3 regions of the Kitasatospora sp. MBT66 genome follow, and region 3 is predicted to be linked to each of the others. Evidence: riboswitches for the same ligand, from Rfam matches in the RefSeq annotation. Region 3 holds a riboswitch; each other region holds the start of a gene.
What was found. Region 3 has a riboswitch for FMN ahead of ribB (3,4-dihydroxy-2-butanone-4-phosphate synthase). Riboswitches for the same ligand answer to the same signal wherever they lie in the genome.
Positions count from the first base shown of each region.

Region 1: it holds a riboswitch for FMN, as region 3 does, so the genes downstream of both, BI06_RS29515 (riboflavin synthase) here and ribB (3,4-dihydroxy-2-butanone-4-phosphate synthase) in region 3, are expected to answer to the same signal.
Region 2: it holds a riboswitch for FMN, as region 3 does, so the genes downstream of both, ribB (3,4-dihydroxy-2-butanone-4-phosphate synthase) here and ribB (3,4-dihydroxy-2-butanone-4-phosphate synthase) in region 3, are expected to answer to the same signal.

Region 1 is NZ_JAIY01000010.1:1,110,975-1,115,348, reverse strand. Features, by position in the region: gene BI06_RS29535 (DUF1508 domain-containing protein) at 1-188, shown strand, start outside; gene BI06_RS29530 (MSMEG_1061 family FMN-dependent PPOX-type flavoprotein) at 275-970, opposite strand; gene BI06_RS29525 (antibiotic biosynthesis monooxygenase) at 1,099-1,404, shown strand; gene BI06_RS29520 (SCO4226 family nickel-binding protein) at 1,433-1,681, opposite strand; FMN riboswitch at 1,941-2,068, shown strand; gene BI06_RS29515 (riboflavin synthase) at 2,288-2,983, shown strand; gene BI06_RS29510 (nicotinamide mononucleotide transporter family protein) at 2,980-3,624, shown strand; gene BI06_RS29505 (bifunctional 3,4-dihydroxy-2-butanone-4-phosphate synthase/GTP cyclohydrolase II) at 3,621-4,374, shown strand, end outside.
Region 2 is NZ_JAIY01000014.1:104,140-108,513, reverse strand. Features, by position in the region: gene BI06_RS34980 (MMPL family transporter) at 1-447, shown strand, start outside; gene BI06_RS34975 (hypothetical protein) at 916-1,398, opposite strand; FMN riboswitch at 1,988-2,118, shown strand; gene ribB (3,4-dihydroxy-2-butanone-4-phosphate synthase) at 2,368-3,015, shown strand; gene BI06_RS34965 (hypothetical protein) at 3,124-4,374, opposite strand, start outside.
Region 3 is NZ_JAIY01000010.1:1,420,308-1,424,681, reverse strand. Features, by position in the region: gene BI06_RS30750 (LLM class F420-dependent oxidoreductase) at 1-436, opposite strand, end outside; gene BI06_RS30745 (zinc-binding dehydrogenase) at 527-1,546, opposite strand; gene BI06_RS30740 (DUF402 domain-containing protein) at 1,757-2,446, opposite strand; FMN riboswitch at 2,839-2,969, shown strand; partial or broken gene ribB (3,4-dihydroxy-2-butanone-4-phosphate synthase) at 3,117-3,812, shown strand; gene BI06_RS30730 (acyl carrier protein) at 4,052-4,294, shown strand; gene BI06_RS30725 (acetyl-CoA carboxylase biotin carboxylase subunit family protein) at 4,298-4,374, shown strand, end outside.

The sequences.
Region 1 (4,374 bases), 310 kb from region 3:
AGTTCGAGGTGTACGAGGACGCCGGCGGCAAGTTCCGGTTCCGGCTCAAGGCGGGCAACGGCGAGATCGTCGCCACCGGCCAGGGCTACGCGAGCAAGGACGCCGCCCACAAGGGCGTCGAGGCCGTCCAGCGGGCGGCGAACGGCGCGAGCGTGGTGGACGTCGCCAAGTCCGGGGCCGCGGCCTGACCCCGGCGGTCGTGCGGGGCCGGACGGGGCGGCACGAGCAGCCCCGGCCCGGCCCCGCACCGTCGTTCCCGCCCACGCTCCCGCCGTTACTCGTAGCGGTAGAGCAGGGCCTCCCGCTCGTTCTGCTCGATCGCCTCGACGGTCAGCGACGGGTCCGCCAGGTGCGAGAGCGTGACCTCGGCCGAACTCGGCTGGGCGTCCTCGGCGAGCCAGTTCTCCGGCTTCCACGCCGAGGCGCGCAGGAACGCCTTCGGGCAGTGCGCGAACACCTCCTCGACCGCGACCACGATCGCGCTGCGCGGCGGCTTGCCGACCGCCGTCAGCTGCTCCAGCAGCCGGGGATCGGTGGAGACGCAGGCCCGCCCGTTGACCCGCAGCGTGGTGTCCCGGCCCGGCACGACGAACAGCAGCCCGATCCGGCCGGTCCCGACGATGTTGTGGAGGGTGTCCAGCCGCTTGTTGCCGGTCGCGTCCGGGATCGCCAGGGTGAACTCGTCCAGCACGGACACGAGTCCGGCCGGTCCGCCGCGCGGCGACACGTCGCAGCGTCCCTCGGCGTCCGTGCTGGCCAGGAGGACCAGCGAGGAGCAGGCGATCAGCTGCCGGGCGACCTCGTGGATGCGGTCCACCTGCTTGCGGCGCGCGTGGTCCCCGGGCTGCTCGTAGACCTCCCGCAGCCCGGCCGCGTCACGCACGGAGGTGGCGGCGAGCGCCTCGAACAGGCCGGAGGGCCGGTCCGGCCCGGGTGTTGACGGAACAACGGATTCCGGTGTGCTGGTCATACCGATCAACGTAACCGAGCCCGTGCCGACGCGGCCCGTCACCGTCGGGAAATCCTGCCCGAACCCCTCGCCACCAGCGCTTTCGCGTCGATAATGGGGCCAGGACGCTTTCGGGGCAGGTGGTCGCCGTGATCATCAGAATCTGGGCCGGGCAGGTCATGGCCGGGCACATCGAGGAGTTCTGCGAGGTGCTGACCAGCAAGGTGCTCCCACAACTCGGGCGCACCGAGGGCTGCCTCGGCGGCGAGCTGTTGCGCTCCGTCACCGAGGGCGGGCACCGGGTGCTCGTGGTCAGCCGCTGGCGCGACGAGGCGGCGCTGCTCGGCTACGCGGGGCCGATGTGGCGGATCCGACCGGTCTGGTCGGAGGGCGAACTGCGGTACCTGGCCCACCCGCCGGAGGTCACCCACTTCACGCCGGTCCCCGTGCCCTGATCCGCCGGGGCCCGCCGCCGGGTCGTGCTCAGACGATCAGCGGAACCGGGTGCACCTCGGCCGCCGGATGCCCGGTGCGCTCGTGGATCCGCTGCACGGCCTCCTTCGACGGAGCCTCGGACAGGCAGTAGACGTGGCCCGACTCCGGATCGGCCCAGGCCTGCTCGAAGGTCACGCCCTCGTCGGCCTGGATCGCCAGGTCGGCCTGGTGCGCCATCCGCAACTCTTCCTCGGTGATGCCGGCCATCCCGTGGTGGACGTCCATGAACTTGGCCATAGCTCCCGCACCTCCTGCGGTCGCCCGCGACGGCGCGTGCCGCCGCCCCGGTACCACCAGCCTGCGCCCGCCGCACCCCGGACCGCCACCGGACGCCCCGCGCGGGCGCGCCGCCGGAGGCCCCGCGCGGGCGGCGAACCCCCTCCGGCGACCCGCGTCGTCCATTCCCCGGCGCCGAGTGAAAGAGGCCACAGTGGACACCTCTCCCTGGCTCCGCGCGGATCATGGCAGAATGACGGCAGAATCAGCAGTGACGTTCAGCGCACTCCGGGGTCGGTGAAAATCCGAACCGGCGGTTACAGTCCGCGACCCGTCCGCAGCCAGCGGCCGGTTGACCAGGTGAAATTCCTGGACCGACGGTTAAAGTCCGGATGGGAGGTGTGCGCGGCGGACGAGTGAGCAGGGCCCGTGGTCCCCCGGTGGACCTCGGGAGGCGGTGTGCGGCGACGGACGGGGTCCCCCCTCGTTCCGGCGCCCGGTTCGGCGGCAGCCCGGTGACGGGTCCCGTTGCCGTCCGGCGCCCGTGTACCCCTTGCCCGCGCCTGTCCGCGTCCTTCTCCCGTGCCGCACCCCGGAGTCCGCGCCCCAAGCGCGAGGAGAACCCGGGTGTTCACCGGCATCATCGAAGAGCTCGGCGAGGTCGTGTCGATCGAGGAGATCGGCGACTCCTCGCGAATCCGTCTGCGCGGCCCGGTGGTCTGCGAGGGCGCGCGGCACGGGGACTCCATCGCGGTCAACGGCGTCTGCCTGACCGTCGTCGACAGCCCCGAGGAACTCGCGGCGGGCACCGGCGAGTTCAGCGCCGACGTGATGGCCGAGACACTGCACCGTTCCAGCCTGGGCGAGTTGAAGCCCGGCGGACGGGTCAACCTGGAGCGCGCCATGGCGCTCGGCGCCCGGCTCGGCGGACATCTGGTGCAGGGTCATGTCGACGCCACCGGGCGGCTGTTGGGCCGCGAACCGGGGGAGCGCGACGCGGCCGGCGAACTCCGCTGGGAGGTGCTGCGGTTCTCGCTGCCCGACTCCGTCTCGCGCTACCTGGTCGAGAAGGGCTCGATCACCGTCGACGGCGTCAGCCTCACCGTGGTCGAGGCCGCCCGCGACAGCTTCACCGTCAGCCTCATCCCGGCCACCCTCGCGCTGACCACCCTCGGCACCAGGGCCGTCGGCGACAGCGTCAACCTGGAGGTCGACGTCCTCGCCAAGTACGTGGAGCGGCTGCTGGAGGCCCGCACCCTCCCGCCGCTGCCCGGGGCGAACGTGCCGGACGCGACCGACACCACCCCGGGGGAGGAACGGTGAACTGGCTCAACGGCACCGTCCACCTGCTCGGCCAGGACGTCTACCGCTCCGACATCATCGGCAACCTGTTCGGCCTCGCCGCGCTCGCCCTCGGCTGGCAGCGCTCCCGGCTGACCTGGCCGGTCCAGTTGCTCTCCGGCCTGGTCCTGGTCGGCGCCTACTGGAGCGCCCACCTCAGCGGCGGCGTCGGCAAGCAGATAGTCGTGATCACGGCCGCCGTGTGGGGCTGGACCCGGTGGCAGCGCGGCAGGCGGGGCGACGGCGACGTCGCCGTGCGCTTCGCCACCGGCCGTGAGCGCGCCGCGCTGATCGGCGGCACCGCGCTCGGCACCCTGGCGGTCGGCACGCTCTTCACCGCCGTCCCGCAACTGTCCTGGGACGCCTGGCCGGACGCCTACATCTTCGTCGGCACCCTGGCCGCGATGGTCGCCCAGGCCCGCGGCTGGGTCGAGTTCTGGTTCGCCTGGATCGCCGTCGACCTGGTCGGCGTGCCGCTCGCCTTCAACAACGGGCTGGTCTTCTCCGGCTTCACCTACTCCGTGTACTTCGTCCTGGTCCTGCTCGGCCTGCGCGCCTGGTGGCTCCGCGGCCGCACCGCACACCCCGTGACCGACCCCGCCCTCCAGGGAGCCTCCGCATGACCGAGAACCCCACCACGCGTCCGGCAGAGCACCCCACCGCGACCCCGGCCGGGGACAGCGCCGCCGAGTTCGTCCTCGACCCGGTCGAGCGGGCCGTCGCCGACATCGCGCTCGGCCGCGCCGTGATCGTCGTCGACGACGAGGACCGCGAGAACGAGGGCGACATCGTCTTCGCCGCCTCCGCCGCCACCCCCGAGCTGATGGCCTTCACCGTCCGCTACAGCTCCGGCGTGATCTGCGCCCCGATGACCGGCGCCGAACTGGACCGCCTCAAGCTCCCGCCGATGACCCAGGTCAACGAGGACCGCAAGGGCACCGCCTACGCCGTCTCGGTGGACGCCAGGGACGGCGTCGACACCGGCATCTCGGCCGCCGACCGGGCCCGCACCGTGCGCCTGCTCGCCTCGCCCGGCACCGGCCCCGCCGACCTCGCCCGGCCGGGGCACGTCTTCCCGCTGCGCGCCGTCGAGGGCGGCGTGCTGGTCCGCCCCGGCCACACCGAGGCCGCGGTCGACCTGGCCCGGCTGGCCGGCCTGCCGCCGGCTGGCGCGATCGCCGAGGTGGTCAACGACGACGGCACCATGGCCCGGCTGCCCGAACTGGTGGCCTTCGCCCGCGAGCACAACCTGGCGATCATCTCGATCGAGGACCTCATCGCCTACCGCCGCCGCACCGAGCTGCACGTCGACCGGGCCGCCGTCACCTCCCTGCCGACCGCGTTCGGCGAGTTCACCGCCGTCGGCTACCGGG
Region 2 (4,374 bases), on a different contig from region 3:
CTGCCGGCCTTCGTTCCGGTGCTGACCTTCGCCGTCCTGTTCGGCCTCTCGATGGACTACGAGGTCTTCCTGGTGAGCCGGATGCGTGAGGCCTGGCTCCGCAGCAACGACAACGCCGAGTCCATCGTCAGCGGACTGGCGGGCACCGCCCGGGTCATCACCGCCGCGGCGGCCATCATGGTCGCCGTGTTCGCGGCCTTCGTCCCGTCCCCCGACCTGCCGATCAAGGTCATCGGCGTCGGCATGGCCTCGGCCATCCTGATCGACGCCACGCTGGTCCGACTGCTGCTGGTACCGGCCGTGATGCACCTGCTCGGCCGCGGCAACTGGTGGCTGCCCACCTGGCTGGACCGCCGCCTCCCCCACCTCCACGTCGAAGGCCACACGGAGCACTACCTGCCGAAGCCCACCCCCGAGGCACCCCGCCCCGTGGCGGCGGTCCGGTAGCGGCAGCGGCGGACCGCGGGGCCGTGGGGCGCCCGCGGTCCGCCGTCACGAGACCGACGAGCATTGACTCCCGCCCTTGGTGGACGGGAGCGAACAACGAGTGGGGCCTGTCCGGGGTACAACCTCGGTTCACACCCACTCAGGATCCACCGCACGCCACCCACAGCATCGCCTCGCGGCAGCAGTTGCCTCTTCTGCTGCTTACCGGGCACAGACCCTGGTTGCGAGACCAGGATCGACCACCGCAATCCGCACAGGGCCGAGGTGTCCTGGACCGGGTTCCTGCGTTCCCTCCCCTCCCGAGCGCAGCCCGACCGGCAGCCGGCTGGTCATCGGCAATCACCGCACGAGTCCGGTCAGGGCGATCCGCAGGATTGTGCTCGGCACTGTCTCTTCGCCGTGGACGAAGGCCACGTCCCGGCTCGGTCAGCCGTCGGAGAGGCAGCTGCGGAGCTGAACTCACTCAGATCAGTTCTCTTCCGTCCCCGCCATCCCGCTCACCTCGGCGATGCCCTCCACCGTCGCACGGTCGCCCGCCCGCTCGCCTTCCACAGCGTCGAACCTGTCACGCAGTCGGCGCAGGCGGGTCGGGTCGGAGGCGACCTCCGGCGGTACGAGCGACATGGCCCCCTTGACCCACTCACCGTCACCGAGGTCGGCCACCACGTGGTCGGCGCGGTCCTCGTGCCCAGGTGCCATGGCACCGAGCAGGCCGAGGAGAACGAGCAGTTCGTGCTGCACGGCAGGTGTGAACAGCTCCCGCTCCTCGTCGTCCAGCTTCACCTCGATCCGGCCTCCGCCGAGCTCGGCATAGCCGTACAGAAGGTCCCTCAGAAGCTTGAACTGCGGCTCGGGCATCAGGAGCTGGAGCGACTCTAGGTAGAGCCTCAGTCGCAGCGCCGCCAACTCCGATGGGTTCGCATCGCCGTCCTCGTGCCTGCCGTCCGCCACCCGAACCCTCCCTGACGTGTCAGCCGACCGGCGTCACCGCCGCCACCGGCCCCCCGATGGTACGGGGGCCCTCGGTCCGTCGAACAGGCCGGCCATGACGGGCAGATCTTTAGCGGCAGTCACGACTCTCACGAACTCTACTGTGCTGCAGCTAAGTTACCGGCTCGGTGACGCATCCCGCGCCCGGCAGGCGGCGATCATGTCGCGGTACCAGGCGTACTGGGCCTGCGAACTGCTGACGGTGACCCAGTGTTTTCCTTGCGCACAAGCGTCCGTTTTCATCCCTCAGCCTTCATGGGCGCTCATCTGGCGTGGTCCAACGTGGTCCCAGGGCCGGTGCTTCGCGCCCACGTGGCACGGGGTCACGGAACGCATGCGGACAATCCGCGACACCGCCCTCGCCCGCGACGGCGAGGGCGTTGTCGCGGACGACCTGCGTTGCTGGAGGTGTTCGTCTCGGTGCGGGTCGCCCTCGGGAGAGCAAGCGGGAAGTCGATGTGACGGACCGTCCCCCAGCCACCGACTTGTTGCCTCCTTCGGGGCACACATCCACAACCCGGGGCACACGTGTCATGATCGGTCTGAGTGTTCGCGCGCTCCGGGGTCGGTGCAATTCCGAACCGGCGGTCAAAGTCCGCGACCCAGCCGAAGCCATCGGCTGGTTGACCTGGTGAAACTCCAGGACCGACGGTGAAAGTCCGGATGGAAGGCAGTGCGCGGCGACACCGTGTCCGGCCGGTAGTGGGCTTGCCGCCCCACCGTGCGGACCTGGTGCTCGCTTTCCCCGGAACGGCGTCTGTGCACGGGGGCGAGCTGCCGTTCGCCGTCCCTCCCCGCGCACTCGGCGCCGTCCATTGTGGAGGGCCGTGCGCGCAAGCATGTGTCTTTCCGGATGGCCGCGTTCTCTCGCAGACCAGTGAACCCTCCGGACCTCCCGGTCCAGGGTTTCCCGACCTCAGGAGAGAGCAGATGGCAACCACGCGTTTCCCACGAGCCGACCGCCTGCAGCAGGTTGAGCAAGCGATCGAGGCCTTCCGCCGTGGCGCTTTCGTGATCGTCTTCGACGACGAGTCCCGCGAGAACGAAGGCGACCTCATGGTGGCTGCCGAGTACACCCACGAGACCGCGCTGCGGTACATGCTCGACCACACCTCCGGCGTGGTCTGCGCGGCCGTGCCGGTCGAGCGGTGCGAGGAACTCGACCTGCCGCAGATGGCGGCGGAGAACTCCGGTCTGCACGGCACGGCCTTCACCGTCTCGGTGGACCTGATCGCCGGTGGAACCACCGGCATCCCGGTCGAGGAGCGGGCGCGCACCGTGCAGGCGCTGGCCGACCCGGCCGTCGCGCCGGGCGACTTCGCCCGGCCGGGCCACGTCTTCCCGGTGCGCGCCGCTCGCGGCGGCGTGCTGGAGCGCGACGGCCACACCGAGGCCGGGGTGGACCTGTCCCGCCTGGCGGGGCTCTCCGGTGTGACCGCCATGTGCGAGGTCGTCCGGCCGGACTGGCGCATGGCCCGCCTCCACGACCTGCAGCAACTCGCCGCGCGCGACGGGCTGGTGCTGATCTCGGTGGGCGACCTGGTGGCCTACCGGCTGGCCACCGAGCCCCCTGTCTGAGCGTCCCGACGTTCCTCGATCCGATCGAGGACGGAGGACGATCCCCGTGCGCAGTTCCCACCGGTCCGTCCGGCTCCGGCGGTACATCACGGCCGGCCGGGTCGGATCTCACGGGTTCTGCTGCCCGCGGTCGGGTACGGCGTGCGCCGGGGGGCGTTCGGCCAGTCGCTCCAGGAGTTCCCGCACGTCCGGGTGGCCGGCGTGGGGGGCCAGGTAGCGGCGGAAGCGGTTGGCGAGTCCGGGCAGGAAACCGCCGGTACGGTCGATGGCGCGGCGGATCGTGGCTGCGGCCTCGTCGATCCGTCCGGCGTCCAGCTGGGCCTCGACGGCCGGGCACAGTTGGACGGGGTCGTAGGGGCTCGGGGACCGGTCCGGGGCCGCTCGGTCGCCGAGCAGGGCACTGAAGCAGGACAGTGCGCGGGTGGGCTGCCCCAGACGCAGCCAGGTGTGGCCGCGGGAGAAGTCGAGGTAGTCCTCGTTGATGTTGCCGCTGGTGGGATCGGCTTCCGGGTCCCACTGCGGTGAGGCCGCGGCGAGGGCGTGTTCGGCGCGGTCCAGGGCGCGCAGGCCGGCGGTGCGTTGGGCGAGCCGGGCGGAGAGGACGGACTGACGGGCGTGCAGCTTGACGGCCAGACGTGGCGTGGGGCGGGGGACGATCGCGCGGGCGGCCCGGAGCAGGGAGAGCGCGTCGCGGGGGTCGCCGCGGCGCAGGTGGCGGTAGCAGAGCTGGGTGAGGTAGGCGACGGTGTGATGCGGTGCTCCGGCGGCAGAGGCCGCACGGATCGCCGCGAGGTTGTAGCGCTCGGTCCAGGCTTCGTCTCCCGCGACGTGACTGGTCCAAGTGCACAGGGTGGCGGTGCGGGCGCACAGCAGGAGCAGTCGGGTGCCGGTGGCGCGGTCGTATCCGTGGCTGGTCAGCAGATCGGTGATCAGCCGGTACTCGGTGCGGGCGGCGAGGTAGAGGGCGTGCTGGGGGACGGGGCTGCCGGTTTCGAGTCGTTCGAGGGCGAGAATGCGCTGCTCGGCCCAGACGAGTGCTTCGGGGGCGATGCGGGGACCGCCGCGTTCGGGCGGGCGGGCTCCACCTGCGAGGGCTGCGAGGACGCCGCGGATCTGGGCGGTGAGGCAGGAGCCGGTGGCGATCAGCGCGGCGCCGGGCTCTCCCGCCGCGGCCGCGGTGAGCCGGGAGACGGCGACGGCGCCCTGCGGGGACCACGGCTGCTGGAGGAGGTCGTGGTCCCCGGTGGCGGCCATGAGCCATTGCGGCCATCCCAGACGCAGCACGATGCCCTCGTCCACCTGGTGGATACGGGCGATGGCGAGCTGGGCAGTGAACTCGGGGGCGATCCGCCCGGATTC
Region 3 (4,374 bases):
TCGCGGTGACGGCTTCCTCGAAGGCGTCGATCCGGCCGCCGGGGCCGGGGAAGGGGTAGCCGTACTCGCGGTGCTCCTGCTCGAACCAGCCGGCGCCGACGCCGAGCACCAGGCGGCCGCCGCTGAGCAGGTCGACGGTGCGGGCCTGGTCGGCGAGCAGGTGGGGGTTGCGGTAGGCGGTGCAGGTCACCAGGGAGCCGATGGTGGCGCGGCTGGTCTCGACGGCCATCGCGGCCAGCAGCGACCAGCACTCGTAGTGACGGCCGTTGAGGTCGCCGGTCTGCGGCATGAAGTGGTCCCAGGTCCACAGCGAGTCGACGCCGAGTTCGTCGGCGGCGCGCCAGGCGGCCCGCAGGTCGGCCAGGTCGCAGTGCTGGGGGTGGAGCTGGGCGCCGATCCGCAGGGTGGGGCGGGTGGCGGCGGGGGTGGTGCTCATGGGGGGTCTCCTGGTGGTGCGGGTGCGGGTGGGTGTCCGACGCCTGGAGGGCGCCCGACGGGGTGTCAGGAGGGTGTGCGGGCAGGAGAGTCAGCGCGGTTCGACGAAGACCCGGAAGACCGGCGAACCGGAGCTCTCGGTCAGGGCCTTGTCCGTGTCCGCCAGTTCGTGGCGGGAGGTGACCAGCGGGGCCAGTCCTTCGGCGAGCGCTCCGCTGCGCAGCAGGGCGGCGGCGGCACGCCAGTCGGCGGGCTCCTGGCTGTAGGAGCCGGTCACGGTGAGCTGGCGGCGGTGCACCTCGTAGCCGGGCAGGACGGCGTCGGGGGTGTCGTGGGAGCCGCCGAAGAGGACCAGCCGGGCGCCGTCGGCCGCGGCGCGGAAGCCGGCGGCGATCGCCTCGCGGGAGGCGATGGTGACGAACACCACGTCGGCCTTGGGGAGTTCGGCGAGTTCCTCGGGCGTCACGGCGTGGTCGGCGCCGGCCAGCAGGGCCGCGCCGCGGCGGGCCTCGTCGGTCTCGATCACGGTGACCGAGCGGGCCTGGTGGTGCTGGGCGAGCAGCAGGTGCAGCCGGCCCATGAAGCCGCCGCCGATCACCGCGACCCGGTCGCCGGGCTGGAAGGAGCCGCGCCGGAACGAGTGCACCACGCAGGCCAGCGGCTCGCCCATGGCGGCGTGCAGCGGGTCGGCGTCGCCGACCGGCCAGGCGTGGGCGGCCGGCACCCGGACGTACTCGGCGAGTCCGGCGCCCATGCTGATGCTGCCGTCCGGCAGCAGACTGCCCTGCGGCGCCGCGCAGATGGCGCTGTTGCCGGAGCGGCAGTGGCGGCAGGTGCCGCAGCGGGTGAGCAGGTCCACGGTGACCAGGTCGCCGACGGCGGGGGCGTCCTCCAGTGCGGCGGCGCGCGCGCCGACCTGCTCGACGCGGCCGGAGACCTCGTGTCCGGCGGCCACGGGGTAGACGGGCATGGCGCCGGTGTAGAGCTTGGCCTCCATGGTGCACAGCCCGCAGGCGGCGATCCGGACGAGTACGTCGTCCTCGCCGATCTCGGGGCGCGGGGTCTCGCGGATCTCGACGGAGCCGGGGGAGGTCACCAGGGCTATGCGCATCGGTCGTTCCTTTCGCGGTGCTGTGGTGCTGCGGTGCTGTGGTGCTGATGCAGCGGTGTGGGCTGCTGCGGTGCGGACTGCCGCGTGCGCGCCGGCGCGGCATCGGGGTGCCGCGGTGCGGTGGCGCCGCGCTGTCGCGCTGCCGGGGCACGGGTGGTGCCCCGACGGGCCCGGGCGGTCGGGTGGACCGTCGGACGGCGGGGGGTCGGCTCAGGCCGGGGGAGGGGGAGCGGTCCACCGGGCGGCGGGTCGCCAGTGCGTCCACCGCTCGGTCCACCAGGTGTCGCCGCGGTCGATCCGGGCGGCGAGCCCGGCGGCCTCGGCGCGGACGGCGGCGGCCTGTGCGGGGGTGAAGCCGCCGGTGCGGGCGCGCTCCTCGAAGGCCTCGACGTCCTTCCAGCGGTACGGGCCGCCGTCGGCCGGGATCCAGAGGTCGAGTTCGTGGTCGAGGGTGTCGACGCCCTCGGCGGTGATCCGGTACGGGTCCTGGAAGTTGACGTACCAGCCGGAGAGTTCGTCGGTCTCCGGGTCGCGGAAGGCCCAGACGGCGTGGGCCTCGCCGGGGCGCTGCAGCTGCAGGACGCCGGGGCTGCGCCAGCGGTCGGCGACGGTGCTCCAGCCGTGCGGGCCCCAGCTGAACTCGCCCTCCCCGAAGGCGAGTCGGGTGTCGTGGGCCAGGTACACGGCGAGCAGGTCGGGTTCGTGGGCGACGACCCGGACGGGGTAGCTCAGCCAGACCCGCCCGTCCAGGATCTCCCGGCGCAGCACGATCTGACTCGGCGTCAGCAGCTCGTCGCCGGCTGCGGGCAGGGCTGTGCCGAGGCCGGTCGCCGGCCCGGCCGCGCCCCGGCCGGACGCGTCACCGACGGACGCGGTGGACGCGGTGGACGCGGTGGACACGGCTGACGTGGCTGACGCGGTGGGCGCGGCGGGCACGGCAAAGCGCCTCGGACCGCTCGAAGGATCGTGCATGAACGTCTTGCCCCCGTTTCGCAGTGCCGCCCCCGGAACGCGGGCGGCGAGACTCCGGCCCCCGCCGGAGTGCCGTGCGCCTGCCCCTCGGACCCCTTCCCCAGTGGTTCGACGCAGGTCGAACGGGGGTCGCTACTCGTGGGTAGGCATCGGCGGTCCGGATCTTAGGCACGCCCCCGGCGCATTGGCAATGCCCGCCGAACGGCGGGGTCGGGAACCCCCGATCGGCGGTGTGATGCAGCCCACGGCGCCGCCGGTTCACCGACGCCTTGTCAAGATCGCGGCAAGTGTGCGAGGTTGACGAGCGTTGTTCAAGACGTTTGCGCACTCCGGGGTCGGTGAAATTCCGAACCGGCGGTCACAGTCCGCGACCCGTCCGCCGCCAGCGGCCGGTTGACCAGGTGAAATTCCTGGACCGACGGTTAAAGTCCGGAAGGGAGGCAGTGCGCGGCGGGCAGGTTTTACCGATGGCCGGGGGGATTCCCGTCGGCCGGTCGGTCGCGGGCCGCTTTCCGCCGGAATGCGGTCGACGACCGCCCCTGCACGCCCATCTCCATCAGCCCCGGAAGTCCGCGCCCCGAGCGCGAGGAGAGTTCCGATGGGCCGCACCACGGGCACCACCACCACGGGCACGACCACCGCCGACGCGACCTCGTACGCGGTCGGCGACACCGAGCAGCCGTTCGACTCCGTCGAGTACGCGGTCGCGCAGATCGCGGCCGGCCGGGCGGTCGTCGTCGTCGACGACGAGAGCCGCGAGAACGAGGGCGACCTCGTCTTCGCCGCCGAGCTCGCCACCACCGAACTGGTCGCCTTCGCCATGACCGAATGCCGCGGGCTGCTCTGCGCCCCGATGACCGGCGCGGACCTCGACCGGCTGGAGCTGGACCAGATGGTCCGCGACAACACGGAGCACCACCGCACCGCGTTCACCGTCTCGGTCGACGCCGCGGCCGGCATCAGCACCGGCATCTCGGCGGCAGACCGGGCCCTGACCCTGCGCCTGCTGGCCGAGCCGGGCACCCGCCCGGCCGAGCTGGTGCGCCCGGGCCACGTCTTCCCGCTGCGGGCCGTCGACGGCGGTGTGCCGGCGCGTGCCGGACACACCGAGGCCGGGGTGGACCTGTGCCGGCTGGCCGGTCTGCGTCCGGCGGCGGCCATCTGCGAGATCGCGATGGCGGACGGCGCGATGGCCCGGCTGCCGGAGCTGCGGGAGTTCGCCCGCCGGCACGGCCTGGCGCTGATCTCCATCGCCGACCTGATCGAGCACCTGCGCACCGCCGGTGGTGCGGTCGAGGTCGGAGCGGCGCGGACGGCCGTCGTGGCGGTCGCCGGCTGATCCTGCCGGGAGACCGGCCGCAGGGGGGCGGTTCCGCCGGGAATTCCATTTCCGGGGCGGTGCCGTGATTCGCCCTGCCCGCAGGAATTCCGGCACCGACTCCGGTTAACCCGCTGTTCTCCCGGAATTGACAGTTCCGCAATCCTGCTCCAATAATCGATTCACGGATGCACGCCGACGGGGAGAGGCCTGGTATGTCCGACACCAGCACCACAGAAAAACTCAGAAGTATTTGGGAAGAAGTCCTCGGTACGCCGGTCGGCGACCTGGACGCCGATTTCTTCGATCTCGGCGGGGATTCCCTGCTGGCCCTCGCGATTTCCACCCGGGCCATTGAATCCGGTCTGGACATGCCCCGGTCGGCGGTGCTGCGCCGCAGCACCCTCCGGCAGCTCGCCGAGGCCGTCGAGGACCCACGACTCTTCGATCGCGCCTGAGCGATGGCCATCGTCGTCGTCTACGACCAGGGCTCGGCCTCGCCGCGCGAGGTGATCGCCCTGGGGCGCACGGCTCCGGT